DNA from 2 places in the Pseudomonas sp. GL_091 genome. Region 1 is predicted to be linked to the other one. Evidence: predicted binding sites of a transcription regulator. Region 1 holds the regulator's gene; the other holds the start of a gene.
What was found. Region 1 encodes FliA, which starts transcription of late flagellar genes. Its sites were predicted from a motif close to CTAAAGTTTNNNNNNNNNNNGCCGNTAA; they were not measured.
Positions count from the first base shown of each region.

Region 2: AC3ITY_RS09440 (methyl-accepting chemotaxis protein) is a predicted target of FliA. The motif match lies at 4,637-4,664, and genes of this name have one in related genera.

Region 1 covers NZ_CM174451.1:1,707,034-1,714,168, forward strand. The annotation lists gene flhA (flagellar biosynthesis protein FlhA) at 1-1,677, shown strand, start outside; gene flhF (flagellar biosynthesis GTPase FlhF) at 1,689-3,017, shown strand; gene fleN (flagellar synthesis regulator FleN) at 3,134-3,964, shown strand; gene fliA (RNA polymerase sigma factor FliA) at 3,961-4,701, shown strand; gene AC3ITY_RS07815 (chemotaxis response regulator CheY) at 4,870-5,241, shown strand; gene AC3ITY_RS07820 (protein phosphatase CheZ) at 5,263-6,051, shown strand; gene AC3ITY_RS07825 (chemotaxis protein CheA) at 6,078-7,135, shown strand, end outside.
Region 2 covers NZ_CM174451.1:2,047,312-2,054,446, reverse strand. The annotation lists gene rlmM (23S rRNA (cytidine(2498)-2'-O)-methyltransferase RlmM) at 1-574, opposite strand, end outside; gene acnA (aconitate hydratase AcnA) at 955-3,696, shown strand; gene AC3ITY_RS09445 (CPBP family intramembrane glutamic endopeptidase) at 3,800-4,591, shown strand; gene AC3ITY_RS09440 (methyl-accepting chemotaxis protein) at 4,697-6,262, shown strand; gene AC3ITY_RS09435 (alpha/beta family hydrolase) at 6,469-7,135, opposite strand, start outside.

The DNA.
Region 1 (7,135 bases):
AGCGCGCGTTTCACCCTCGATGCGATGCCCGGCAAGCAAATGGCGATCGACGCCGACCTCAACGCCGGCCTGATCGATCAGGCCCAGGCCAAGGCCCGTCGTTCGGAAGTGGCCCAGGAAGCCGAGTTCTACGGTTCCATGGACGGTGCCAGCAAATTCGTCCGCGGTGACGCCATCGCCGGCCTGCTGATCCTGTTCATCAACCTGATCGGTGGTATGGCAGTCGGTATCTTCCAGCACAACATGAACTTCGCCGACGCCGGCAAGGTGTATGCGCTGTTGACCATCGGTGACGGATTGGTGGCGCAATTGCCATCACTGTTGTTATCGACAGCCGCCGCGATCATGGTGACCCGTGCTTCCGGTTCGGAAGACATGGGCAAGCAAATCAATCGCCAGATGTTCGCCTCGCCCAAGGCGTTGGCGGTGGCGGCAGGCTTGATGGCGGTCATGGGCCTGGTGCCCGGCATGCCGCATTTTTCGTTCCTGAGCATGGCGGCCCTGGCGGCCGGTGGCGCTTACCTGTTCTGGAAAAAGCAGAACGTCGCCAAGGTTCAGGCCCTGCAAGAGGTCAAGCGCCAGCAGGAGTTGCTGCCGTCGCCGGCCCGCGCCCAGGAAACCAAGGAGCTTGGCTGGGATGACGTGACGCCCATCGACATGATCGGCCTGGAAGTGGGTTATCGCCTGATTCCGTTGGTGGACCGCAACCAGGGCGGCCAGTTGCTGGCGCGGATCAAGGGGGTGCGCAAGAAGCTGTCCCAGGATCTGGGCTTCCTGATGCCCACGGTGCATATCCGCGACAACCTCGACCTGGCGCCCAGTGCCTACCGACTGACCCTCATGGGGGTAATCCTGGCCGAAGCAGAGATTTACCCGGATCGCGAGCTGGCGATCAACCCGGGGCAGGTCTACGGCACGCTCAACGGCATTACCGCCAAAGATCCGGCTTTCGGCCTGGAGGCGGTCTGGATCGAAATCAGCCAGCGCGCCCAAGCGCAATCCCTCGGTTATACGGTGGTCGATGCCAGTACAGTAGTGGCCACCCACCTGAACCAGATACTTTACAAGCATTCCAGTGAACTGATCGGTCACGAAGAAGTGCAGCAGCTCATGCAATTGCTGGGCAAAAGCTCGCCGAAACTGGCCGAGGAGCTGGTGCCGGGCGTGGTTTCGCTGTCGCAGCTGCTCAAGGTGCTGCAGGCGCTGTTGGCCGAACAAGTGCCGGTGCGCGACATCCGCAGCATTGCCGAGGCCATCGCCAACAATGCCGCCAAGAGTCAAGATACCGCCGCGCTGGTGGCTGCCGTGCGGGTTGGCGTATCCCGTGCAATCGTCCAAAGCATTGTAGGCACTGAGTCGGAGCTGCCAGTCATCACGCTGGAGCCAAGGTTGGAACAGATATTGCTCAATAGTCTGCAAAAGGCCGGGCAAGGCTCGGAAGAGGGCGTTCTGCTGGAGCCAAGCATGGCTGAGAAGCTGCAACGTTCGTTGATCGACGCGGCGCAGCGCCAGGAGATGCAAGGTCAGCCGGTGATTCTGCTGGTGGCAGGTCCGGTTCGCGCGATGCTCTCGCGATTCGGTCGGCTCGCAGTCCCGGGTTTGCACGTGTTGGCTTACCAGGAAATCCCTGACAACAAGCAAGTGACCATCGTTGCGACAGTAGGGCCCAACGGCTGAGGTAGTGGTTTATGCAAGTTAAGCGTTTTTTCGCCGCCGATATGCGTCAGGCCATGAAGCTGGTTCGCGATGAGCTGGGCGCTGATGCCGCCATCATTGGCAACCGCCGGATCGCAGGAGGTGTCGAACTGACGGCTGCACTGGATTACAAGTTGTCGGCGCTGGCACCGCGGGTTCCGAACATGGAACTCGAAGACGAGCTGCGCAAGACTCAGTCGCGGATCGTCACCGCCCAGGCCGAATTGAGCCTGCGTGGCGACGGCGAGAGCGACAATGCGACCAATCGCCAGTTGTTCGCAGGCTTGCCGCTCACCGCAGCCGAGCCGTTGATCGAGCCAACCTACGCCGAACCCCGTCGCCCCGCACCGGCCGCTGCACCAGCCTCCACTGGCGTGGACCCGCGCGCGTTCGACTCGATGCGTTTCGAGCTCAACAGCCTGCGCGAACTCATGGAAGTACAGCTGGGCTCGCTGGCCTGGAATCAGCTGCAGGGCAGCCGTCCGGACCAGGCCAACCTCTGGCGTCGCCTGCAACGCATCGGCCTGTCCGGCCCGCTGTCGCGCGACCTTTTGGCGATGATCACCGATATCGAAGAGCCTCGTCAGGCCTGGCGCATGTTGCTGGCGCACCTGGCGCGCATGATCGTGACACCGGAAATTGAGCCTCTGGAAGAAGGCGGCGTGATTGCCATGGTCGGCCCGGCCGGCATGGGCAAGACCACCACCCTGGCCAAGCTGGCCGCCCGTTACGTGCTCAAGTACGGCGCGCAGAACATAGCGCTGGTGAGCATGGACAGCTTCCGCATTGGTGCCCAGGAGCAGCTCAAGACCCTGGGGCGCATTCTCAACGTGCCGGTGACCCACGTCGATCCGGGCCAGTCCCTGGTGCAGGCGCTGGAGCCCTTGCTGCGCAAGCGCGTGGTGCTGATCGATACCGCCGGCCTGCAGGCCAGCGACCCGGCCCTGCGCATGCAGCTCGAAAGCCTGGCCGGTCGAGGCATCCGCTCGAAAAATTATCTGGTCCTGGCAACCACCAGCCAGAAACAGGTTCTAACCGCCGCTTATCACAGTTACAAGCGTTGCGGGCTCGCGGGCTGCATCCTGACTAAACTGGATGAAACGGCTAGTCTGGGCGAGGTGCTGAGCTTGGCCATCAGTCATGAGTTACCCGTGGCCTACCTGACCGATGGCCCGCGGATTCCGGATGATCTCCATCTGCCGCGCCGTCATCAGTTGGTCAGTCGCGCCGTCAGCGTGCAAATGCAGGAAGAACCCAGCGAAGAAGCCATGGCTGACATGTTCGCTGATATTTACCACAGCCAAACCAAGCAGGTTGGCTAAGGTAGTAATGAACAGTTTTTGTACCTACATCGATGGTCTGCCATGCATTGTTCCGTTTGTGAACGCGCAGCCAGTAATGTGGCCTCCGTCTATGCAAGACAAGGTAAAGAAATAACATGGGCAGCATGCATCCCGTACAGGTGATCGCGGTGACCGGCGGCAAAGGTGGCGTCGGGAAAACTAATGTGTCAGTGAACTTGTCCCTGGCTCTGGCTGAGCTTGGCCGGCGCGTCATGCTGTTGGACGCCGACCTGGGACTGGCGAACGTCGACGTTCTGCTGGGCCTGACACCCAAACGTACCTTGGCCGACGTGATCGAGGGCCGCTGCGAACTGCGCGATGTACTGCTGCAGGGACCCGGCGGTATCCGTATCGTTCCGGCCGCATCCGGCACTCAGAGCATGGTGCATCTGAGCCCCGCGCAACACGCCGGCCTGATCCAGGCCTTCAGCGATATCGGCGACAACCTCGACGTATTGGTGATCGACACAGCTGCGGGCATTGGTGACTCGGTAGTCAGTTTCGTTCGCGCAGCCCAGGAAGTGCTGCTGGTGGTGTGCGACGAGCCGACCTCGATCACTGACGCCTACGCATTGATCAAACTGCTTAATCGTGACTACGGCATGAACCGCTTCCGCGTCCTGGCCAACATGGCCCAGAGTCCGCAGGAAGGGCGCAACCTGTTCGCCAAGTTGACCAAGGTCACGGATCGCTTCCTCGACGTCGCCCTGCAATACGTCGGCGCGGTGCCCTACGACGAAAGCGTGCGCAAGGCGGTGCAGAAGCAGCGCGCCGTCTACGAGGCCTTCCCGCGTTCCAAGTGCTCGCTGGCATTCAAGGCGATCGCACAGAAGGTCGATACCTGGCCGCTGCCTGCCAACCCGCGCGGGCACCTGGAATTTTTCGTCGAGCGCCTCGTGCAGCAGACAGCAGGACCGGTTCTATGACGGCAAGCGGTTACAACCTCTACAAAACATCGGCGCGTGATGCGCAGTACGAGCTGATCGAGCGTTACGCGCCGCTGGTTAAACGCATTGCCTACCACTTGTTGGCGCGCCTGCCGGCCAGTGTCCAGGTCGAAGACCTGATCCAGGCCGGGATGATCGGCCTGCTTGAAGTGTCGACCAAATATGACGCCAGCAAAGGCGCCAGTTTCGAGACGTACGCGGGCATTCGAATCCGCGGCGCCATGCTCGATGAAGTGCGTAAGGGGGACTGGGCGCCACGTTCGGTTCACCGCAATACACGCATGGTCAGCGACGCCATTCGCTCGATTGAAGCGAAAACCGGTCGTGATGCTAAAGATCACGAAGTTGCGGCCGAACTCCAATTGAGTCTCGACGATTACTACGGGATTTTGAACGACACCCTGGGCAGCCGGCTGTTCAGTTTCGACGATCTGTTGCAGGACGGCGAACACGAAGGGCTGCACGAGGATGGCGCGAGTGCTCATATCGAGCCGTCACGCGACCTGGAAGATGAACGCTTCCAGGCTGCGCTGGCAGATGCGATTGCCAATTTGCCGGAGCGTGAGCGACTGGTGTTGGCGCTGTACTACGACGAAGAGTTGAACCTCAAGGAAATCGGTGAGGTCCTTGGGGTCAGCGAATCTCGGGTCAGCCAGTTACACAGCCAGTGCGCAGCCCGTTTGCGGGGGCGTTTGGGGGAGTGGCGAGCGCGCTGAAGGCAGTGTGGGGGACACTGCGAACGAGGCCGGTGTGGTGTTGAACTGCGCCGGTCGCGATCTGTTGTGCTCCAGACAGTCATCGAGTGCTTTGCCGGATTGATTGAAATGGCGCGTCCAGGTGCTGGGCGCGTTTAAGACTGCTTGGAGGTCGAATTGGACAAGAACATGAAAATCCTCATCGTTGATGACTTCTCAACGATGCGGCGGATCATCAAGAACCTGCTGCGTGACCTTGGGTTCACCAACACCGTCGAGGCCGACGATGGCACTACCGCCATTCCGGTACTCAACAGCGGAAGCATCGACTTTCTGGTAACGGACTGGAACATGCCTGGCATGACCGGTATCGATCTGCTGCGCCACGTGCGTGCCGATGAAAAGCTCAAGCACCTGCCGGTGCTGATGGTGACCGCTGAAGCCAAGCGTGAGCAGATCATCGAAGCGGCCCAGGCCGGCGTTAACGGCTATGTGGTCAAACCCTTCACGGCCCAGGCGTTGAAAGAAAAAATCGAGAAGATTTTCGAACGCATCGGTTGATGAGTGCGCCATGGGGGAGCTATGGGCAATAACGAAACTTCATTGGGCGATTTTGAGTCGACCCTGAAAAAACACGCCGTCGAATTGGTCGCGAGCCTTGAAAAAGGCAAGTTCGGCGACGCGGTGCAATTGATCCATGAGCTCAACCAGACCCGTGACCGCGGCTTGTATCAGGAAGTGGGCAAGCTCACTCGCGAACTGCATAGCGCGATCGTCAATTTCCAGATTGACCCGCACATGCCGCAAGCCGAAGAAGTGTCGCAGATCACCGACGCCACCGAGCGTCTGGGGTATGTGGTCAAGCTGACCGAGGCTGCGGCCAACCGCACCATGGATCTGGTGGAAAGTGCCACGCCGCTGGTCAATGGCCTGGCGGATGAAGCCAAGGTCTTGAGCGCGGACTGGGGGCGCTTCATGCGTCGCGAAGTCGGCGCGCAAGAGTTTCGTGAACTGGCCCGGCGGGTCGACGGGTTCCTGGCGCGCAGCGGCACGGACAATCGCGCGGTGTCGGGCAACCTCAACGACATCCTGCTCGCCCAGGATTACCAGGACCTCACAGGCCAGGTGATCAAGCGTGTGACCCAGTTGGTCACCGAAGTTGAAAGCAACCTGCTCAAGCTCGTGCTGATGGCCAGTCAGGTGGACCGCTTTGCGGGCATCGAACATGACCGCGAAGCGATGCTTGCTGAAAAAGATCCACAAAAACATCTCTCTCAGGGTGAAGGTCCGCAGATTCATGCCGATAAAAGAGAAGACGTTGTGTCCGGTCAGGACGATGTGGACGATTTGCTATCCAGCCTTGGATTTTAGGTAGACCTGTTAGGAGCACCCCCTTAATGAGCTTCGGCGCCGATGAAGAGATCCTTCAGGATTTCCTGGTTGAGGCCGGCGAGATTCTAGAGCAACTGTCCGAGCAACTGGTCGAGCTGGAAAGCCGTCCGGATGATGCGGATCTGCTCAATGCAATTTTTCGCGGTTTTCACACTGTAAAAGGGGGCGCCGGCTTCCTCCAGCTCAACGAGCTGGTGGAGTGCTGCCACATCGCCGAGAACGTGTTCGACATCCTGCGCAAGGGTGAACGTCGCGTCGACTCGGAACTGATGGACGTGGTTCTCGAAGCGCTGGACGCGGTGAACAGCATGTTCAGCGAAGTCCGCGAACGCCGCCCGATCACGGCTGCGACACCTCAATTGCTTGCGGCGCTGGCCCGCCTGGCCGAGCCGCAATCGGCTGACGAGGTGGTATCCGCGCCCGTCGCTGCTGTGGTTCAAACGCCTGTGGCTGAAGCCGAATCGGGCGACATCACCGACAATGAATTCGAACAACTGCTGGACTCGCTGAACGCCGTCAAGGCGCAGGCCGAGGCCCCGGCGGCTGCTCCAGCGCCTGCCAGCAATGCCGCTGCCAGCGACGAAATCACCGATGCCGAGTTCGAGTCGTTGCTCGATCAACTGCATGGTAAAGGCCAGTTCGCCGTTGTCGCAGTGGTCCCTACGCCGGCTGCGCCAGAAGCACCGAAAGCGGCCGGCGACAGCTCCGATATTACTGACGACGAATTCGAAGCACTGCTCGACCAACTGCACGGCAAGGGTAACTTTGCTGTCGATGCGCTCGAGTCGGCCATTGCTTCTGTGCCAGCACCTGCCGCGCCAGCCGCCGCAGCGGTCGGCAGCGATCTGATCACCGATCACGAATTTGAATCGCTGCTCGATGAGTTGCACGGCAAAGGCAGGTTCAGCGAAGTCGGCAAGGCGACGGTCGCCAGCGGATCGAACACGTCCGTTGCCGCGCCGGCCGCGAAGGCTGCGGCGCCGAAACCAGTGACCAAGGCACCCGAACCAAAAGCTGAAACGCCGGCTGCTGCCGCTGCACCTGCTGCTGCGCGTGCCCCGGC
Region 2 (7,135 bases), 340 kb from region 1:
GCCAGGCCTCTTCCAGCTTGAGGGTCGAGCGGCTCGGCGCCTCGCGGGGGAATTTCAAACGGGGAATGCCCATCGGCCACATCGCCGAGTTGTTCGACTCCGCCAGGCCCATGAACACTTCGCGGCCGCTCTTGAAGGTCAGCAACAGGCGCGGCTTGTGGGCATCTTCCACCAATTTGCCGGCCGCCATCAGCGCCTTGCGCAGATGCACTTCGAATTTCTTGCAGAAGTTCGACAGTTCCTTGCCGTCATTGGTGTCGACCATTTCCAGCCACAGGCTGCCGCACAGCGGAAAGTCCGCCATATGCGCGAGGATCACGCTGATGCGGTCGGTTTCCGGCAGATCGATGAAAATTCCCCGGGCCCACTGGCGCGGGAAGATCAGCTCGGCGAAACGCTGCCCGCGCATCAGGCGCTCGGCGCCGTCTTCTTCGGTGCAGACAAATTCGGCGCAGGCAGTTGCCGCCTTGGCCTTGGCATAACCGGCCACGTTCAAGCGCGCGGCGAGGTCGGAGATCTCGGAACAGACTTCGCCTTCGAAGCCCGGCCGGCAATGCATAAAGAGGGTGTTCATTCTTACTCCTGGGCAATGGCGAGGAATTTCGGCCACTGCACGATGCCCAGGCTTGCGTTGAAGCAAAGCCTGTCACGAAAACCCGCGCATGATAGCCGACTTCGGAACCCAGGGTCTGTTAACGCTTGCTGTCGACCGCGACGCAGCCCCAAGTGTGCGAGGCCGCGTTGCGGGATTTGCCAAGGGAACAACCATTGGCGGCATCCCGCGCCTTGCCTCGCACACTTTGGCATCGCAACGCGGTTCGACAGCAAGCGTTAACAGACCCTGGACTTGCCCATAGAGTCCAGTTATTAGCCTTAAGCACCAAAGAGGGCTAGGTTTAGTCCTCTATCCGTTCCCTCTGTCCGTAGCCGTGCGGACTCAAAGGAGTGATCGCAATGCCGTCCCTCGATAGCCTGAAAACGCTCAAGACCCTGCAAGTCGGCAACAAGACCTACCACTACTTCAGCCTGCCCGATGCCGCCAAAAGCCTGGGCGATCTGGACAAGCTGCCGATGTCGTTGAAAGTCCTGCTGGAAAACCTGCTGCGCTGGGAGGACGAAAAAACCGTCACCGGTGCCGACCTCAAGGCACTGGCCGCGTGGCTCAAGGAGCGTCGCTCCGACCGCGAAATCCAGTACCGCCCGGCGCGGGTGCTGATGCAGGACTTCACCGGCGTACCGGCGGTCGTCGACCTGGCCGCCATGCGCGCGGCGATGGCCAAGGCCGGCGGCAATCCGCAGCGGATCAACCCGCTGTCGCCGGTGGACCTGGTGATCGACCACTCGGTGATGGTCGACAAGTTCGCCACCAGCAGCGCCTTCGAGCAGAACGTCGACATTGAAATGCAGCGCAATGGCGAGCGCTATGCGTTCCTGCGCTGGGGCCAGAGTGCCTTCGACAACTTCAGCGTGGTGCCGCCGGGCACCGGGATCTGCCACCAGGTGAATCTTGAATACCTCGGCCGCACGGTCTGGACCAAGGACGAGGACGGCCGGACCTACGCCTTCCCCGACACTTTGGTGGGCACCGATTCCCACACCACCATGATCAACGGCCTCGGCGTGCTCGGCTGGGGCGTCGGCGGTATCGAGGCGGAAGCGGCAATGCTCGGGCAACCGGTGTCGATGCTGATTCCGGAAGTCATCGGTTTCAAACTCACCGGCAAGCTCAAGGAAGGCATCACTGCCACCGACCTGGTGCTGACCGTGACCCAGATGCTGCGCAAGAAAGGCGTGGTGGGCAAATTCGTCGAATTCTACGGCGACGGTCTGGCCGACCTGCCGCTGGCCGACCGCGCGACCATCGCCAACATGGCCCCGGAATACGGCGCCACCTGCGGTTTCTTCCCGGTGGACGACATCACGCTGGAATACCTGCGCCTGTCCGGCCGGCCCCTGGAAACGGTGCAACTGGTCGAGGCCTACAGCAAGGCCCAGGGCCTGTGGCGCCTGCCCGGCCAGGAACCGCTGTTCACCGACAGCCTGGCGCTGGACATGGGCAGCGTCGAAGCCAGCCTCGCCGGACCAAAACGCCCACAGGACCGGGTGTCGCTGCCCAACGTCGCGCAAGCGTTCAGCGACTTCGCCGACCTGCAATTCAAGCCCACCAGCAAGGAAGAAGGCCGCCTGGAAAGCGAAGGCGGTGGCGGTGTTGCCGTCGGCAATGCCGATATGGCCGGCGAAGTGGATTACGATTACGAAGGCCAGACCTATCGCCTGAAAAACGGCGCCGTGGTCATCGCCGCGATTACCTCCTGCACCAACACCTCCAACCCCAGCGTGATGATGGCGGCCGGGCTGGTGGCGAAGAAGGCTGTGGAAAAAGGCCTGAAACGCAAACCCTGGGTGAAGAGTTCGCTGGCCCCCGGCTCGAAAGTGGTCACCGATTACTACAAGGCGGCCGGGCTGACCCATTACCTCGACGAATTGGGCTTTGCCCTGGTCGGCTATGGCTGCACCACCTGCATCGGCAACTCGGGACCGCTGTCGGAACCCATCGAGAAAGCCATCCAGCAAGCCGACCTCACCGTGGCCTCCGTGCTCTCGGGCAATCGCAACTTCGAAGGCCGGGTGCATCCGCTGGTAAAAACCAACTGGCTGGCCTCCCCGCCGCTGGTGGTGGCCTACGCGCTGGCGGGTACCGTGCGCACCGACCTCAGCCGCGAGCCGTTGGGCGATGACAAGGACGGCAAACCGGTTTACCTGCGGGACATTTGGCCAAGCAGCAAAGAAATTGCCGACGCCGTGAATCAGGTCAGCACCGCCATGTTCCACAAGGAATACGCCGAAGTGTTTGCCGGTGACGCGCAATGGCAGGCGATCAAGGTTCCGCAGGCGGCGACCTACGTCTGGCAGGACGACTCGACTTACATCCAGCACCCGCCGTTCTTCGACGACATCGGCGGCCCGCCGCCAGTGGTCAAGGATGTCAACGGCGCCAGGATCCTCGCATTGCTCGGCGACTCGGTGACCACCGACCACATCTCCCCGGCCGGCAACATCAAGGCCGACAGCCCGGCAGGGCAATACCTGCGCGACAAAGGCGTGGAGCCCCGGGACTTCAACTCCTACGGCTCGCGGCGTGGCAACCATGAAGTGATGATGCGCGGCACCTTCGCCAACATCCGCATACGCAACGAAATGCTCGGCGGCGAAGAAGGCGGCAACACCCGCTACATTCCCACCGGCGAGAAAATGCCGATCTACGACGCCGCCATGCGTTATCAGGCTTCAGGCACGCCGCTGGTGGTGTTCGCCGGCCAGGAATACGGCACCGGTTCGAGTCGCGACTGGGCGGCCAAAGGCACCAATCTGCTGGGGGTGAAAGCGGTCATCGCCGAAAGCTTCGAACGGATTCACCGCTCCAACCTGGTGGGCATGGGCGTGCTGCCGCTGCAGTTCAAGCTGGATCAGAACCGCAAGAGCCTGAAGCTCAACGGCAGTGAAACCCTGGACATCCTCGGCTTGACCGGCGTCGAGTTGACGCCACGGATGAACCTGACGCTGGTCATCACTCGCGAAGACGGCAGCAGCGAAAAAGTCGAGGTGTTGTGCCGCATCGATACGCTCAATGAGGTTGAGTACTTCAAGTCGGGGGGGATTCTGCATTACGTGTTGCGGCAGTTGATCGCTTCGTAACGGACGACTGACACAAACACCGCCTTCGGGCGGTGTTTTTGTTTGAGCTCTGCTTATAATCGCAGCCCTCGCCACAAAAGCTCTACATCTCTAAGGACTTCAAATGATTGCCCTGCCATGGATGCTTCTGGCCCTGCTTTCCTTCGGCTACGGTCTGGCGCTGACCTACGGCCATCTCGGCTGGCTCTCGGCAATCTCGGTGTTCTTGTTGCTGGTCGCTGGCGCAGCGGTTCGCCAGCGCGAGATCCCTTTTGTCCGCTACCTCGGCCACGGACTGTTCATCGTCCTGGCTCTGGCCCTGGCGACGCATTGGCTACCCGGTTTCTACAACGGTCGCGGTATCGATCCCCAACGTTTTACCGATAATGCCGTGTCATTCGCCATGCACCTGAATCTGGACAAACCGCTGATCGGCTTCTGGCTGTTACTGGTTTGTCCGTGGATTGTCGGCCGCCGTTCGCTTCGGCTATCGCTGTATGCCACCGCACTGGCATTGACCTTGAGCGCCGTGCTGGCGTTGGGTGGCGCGTTGTTGCTGGGCGTAATCGCCTGGGCGCCGAAATGGCCGGATCAAGCCTGGCTGTGGTTACTGAACAATCTGCTGCTGGTGACGCTGGTCGAAGAAGCGCTGTTCCGTGGCTACATCCAGGGCGGCCTGAGCCGGTACCTGAAAGACCGGCCTTACGGTGAACACCTCGCCCTGCTGCTGGCATCATTGATCTTCGGCCTGGCCCATGTTGGCGCGGGATGGCAGTGGGTATTGCTGGCAACGCTGGCCGGGGTCGGTTATGGCCTGGCCTACCGATTCGGCGGGCTGGGCGCCGCCATTGCAAGCCACTTTGGCTTGAACCTGCTGCACTTCGGCCTGTTCACCTATCCGATGCTCGCCGGCTGACGCAAGGGTCATTTTGCGACGCATCGCTGACTATCGAAAAATAATCTCAACAATCCGCCGGCCTTGCCGATACAGCACTTGAAAGCCTTGCGGATTAAAAAAGCCATGCGTAACAACCAGCCTATTACACAACGCGAGCGGACCTTCCCGGCTCAGCAACGGTTGATTTCCACCACCGATGCCAAGGGCATGATCACCTACTGTAACGACGCTTTCGTCGAGATCAGCGGGTATTCCCGAGAGGAGCTGATCCGTGCGCCGCACAACCTGGTCCGTCACCCCGACGTCCCGGCCGCGGTGTTCGCCCACATGTGGGGCACGCTGAAACAAGGCTTGCCATGGATGGGCATTGTCAAGAATCGCTGCAAGACCGGTGATCATTACTGGGTGAACGCCTATGTGATACCGATCTTCGAAGGCAATCAGGTGATCGGTTACGAGTCGGTGCGGGTCAAGCCCAGCGCCGAACAGATCCGCCGCGCCGAAGCGCTCTACCAACGCATCAACCAGGGCAAGTCGGCCATTCCCTCCTCGGATAAATGGTTGCCGATCCTGCAGGACTGGCTGCCGTTCATCCTGGTCAGCCAATTGAGCTTCATGATCGGTGCCTCCCTGAACTCCCATTGGGGGTTTGCCCTGGCTGCGGGTCTTTCGGTGCCGCTGGGCCTGATGGGCCTCCAGTGGCAACAGCGTGGCCTCAAGCGTTTGCTGCGCCTGGCCGAGCAGACCACCTCCGATCCGTTGATCGCACAGATGTACACCGACAGTCGCGGCGCCCAGGCGCGTCTGGAAATGTCCATCCTCAGTCAGGAAGCACGCCTGAAAACCTGCCTGACGCGTCTGCAGGACACAGCCGAACACCTGACCGATCAGGCCAGACAGTCCGATGCCCTGGCGCACAACAGCTCCAGCGGCCTGGAACGTCAGCGGGTCGAGACCGAGCAGGTGGCCACCGCGGTCAACCAGATGGCCGCTACCACCCAGGAAGTCGCCAGCCACGTGCAACGCACCGCCGATGCCACCCAGGAAGCCAATCGCCTGACCGGTCGTGGTCGTGACATCGCCGGGGAAACCCGCGAAGCCATCCAGCGCCTGTCGGTAGTCGTCGGTGAAACCGGCGTGACCGTGACCCAACTGGCCAAGGACAGCAACGAAATCGGTGGCGTGGTCGACGTGATCAAAGGCATCGCCGACCAGACCAACCTGCTGGCCCTGAACGCTGCCATCGAAGCGGCCCGTGCTGGCGAGATGGGTCGTGGTTTTGCGGTGGTGGCCGACGAAGTCCGTCAACTGGCGCAACGCACCAGCGAGTCCACCGGGCAGATTCACGCGCTGATCGCCAAACTGCAACAAACCGCCGGCACCGCGGTGCAAACCATGGAAGCCGGGCATCGCCAGGCGGAAGAAGGCGTGGCGCGGGTACTGGAAGCGGACCAGGCACTGGTGGGGATCAGCGAAGCGGTGGCCAACATCACCGACATGACCACCCAGATCGCCGCCGCAACCGAAGAGCAAAGCGCCGTGGCCGAAGAAATCAGCCGCAACATCAGCAACATTTCTGAGTTGGCGGACCAGACCGCGGAACAGGCGCAGAACTCGGCGTTGCTGAGTGAAGAGCTGACCAAGACTGCCAATACCCAGTATTCGTTGGTGGAGCGGTTTAACCGCTGATAGAGGCGGGAATGACAAAAACCCGGACAGTGAGAGCTTCCGGGTTTTTTATTGAGCCTGTGAAAGTGATGTTGCCCAGGAGTGCCTCATCGCAAGCAGGCTCACTCCTACAGTTGATCGTTGTCGACACAAAAATCTGTGCCCACCGTAGATCCAATGTAGGAGCGAGCCTGCTCGCGATGAGGCCATGAAAGGCAATGAAGAATTCACTGAAGAAATGAAGCCACCTTCTGCGCCGCTGCCGCCACATGCTGCTCATGACTAAACCCTGAAGCCTTCAACGGCTTCAAGTCATGATCCCCCGCCACCAGCCAGAACACCTCGATACCCGGCGATAGCGCATAACCCTCGACCGCCTCGCGATTGCCCAACGCATCGCGCTCACCTTGCACGATCAAGGTTCGCGTCTTCAGCCCGGCCAAATGCTCAACCCTTGGCTTCTCCGGTTTGCCTACCGCATAAAACGGATACCCCAGGCACACCAGCGCATGCGCACCCAATTCATCCGCGAGCAAACTGGCCATCCGCCCGCCCATGGACTTGCCACCAATGGCCAGCGGCCCAGTGACATGGCGTCGCACCTGGGCATACACCTCACGCCAGCATTCCAGCAGTTTCGGTGCCGGGTTCGGCGGGCGTTTGCCGCCATCGAGGCGCCGCTGTGCCATATAGGGAAACTCGAAGCGCAACACGTTGACGCCTTGCGCGGCGAGGCGTGCAGCCATGTCGTTCATCCAGTCACTGTCCATCGGTGCGCCGGCGCCATGGGCGAGGATCAGCGTCGCCGCAGCCTTGCCAGTCGCGGCATTCCACAACCAACCATGATCCCGCACGCACTGCGCCCATTGATCCCCGTCAATACCGGCCTTGTGC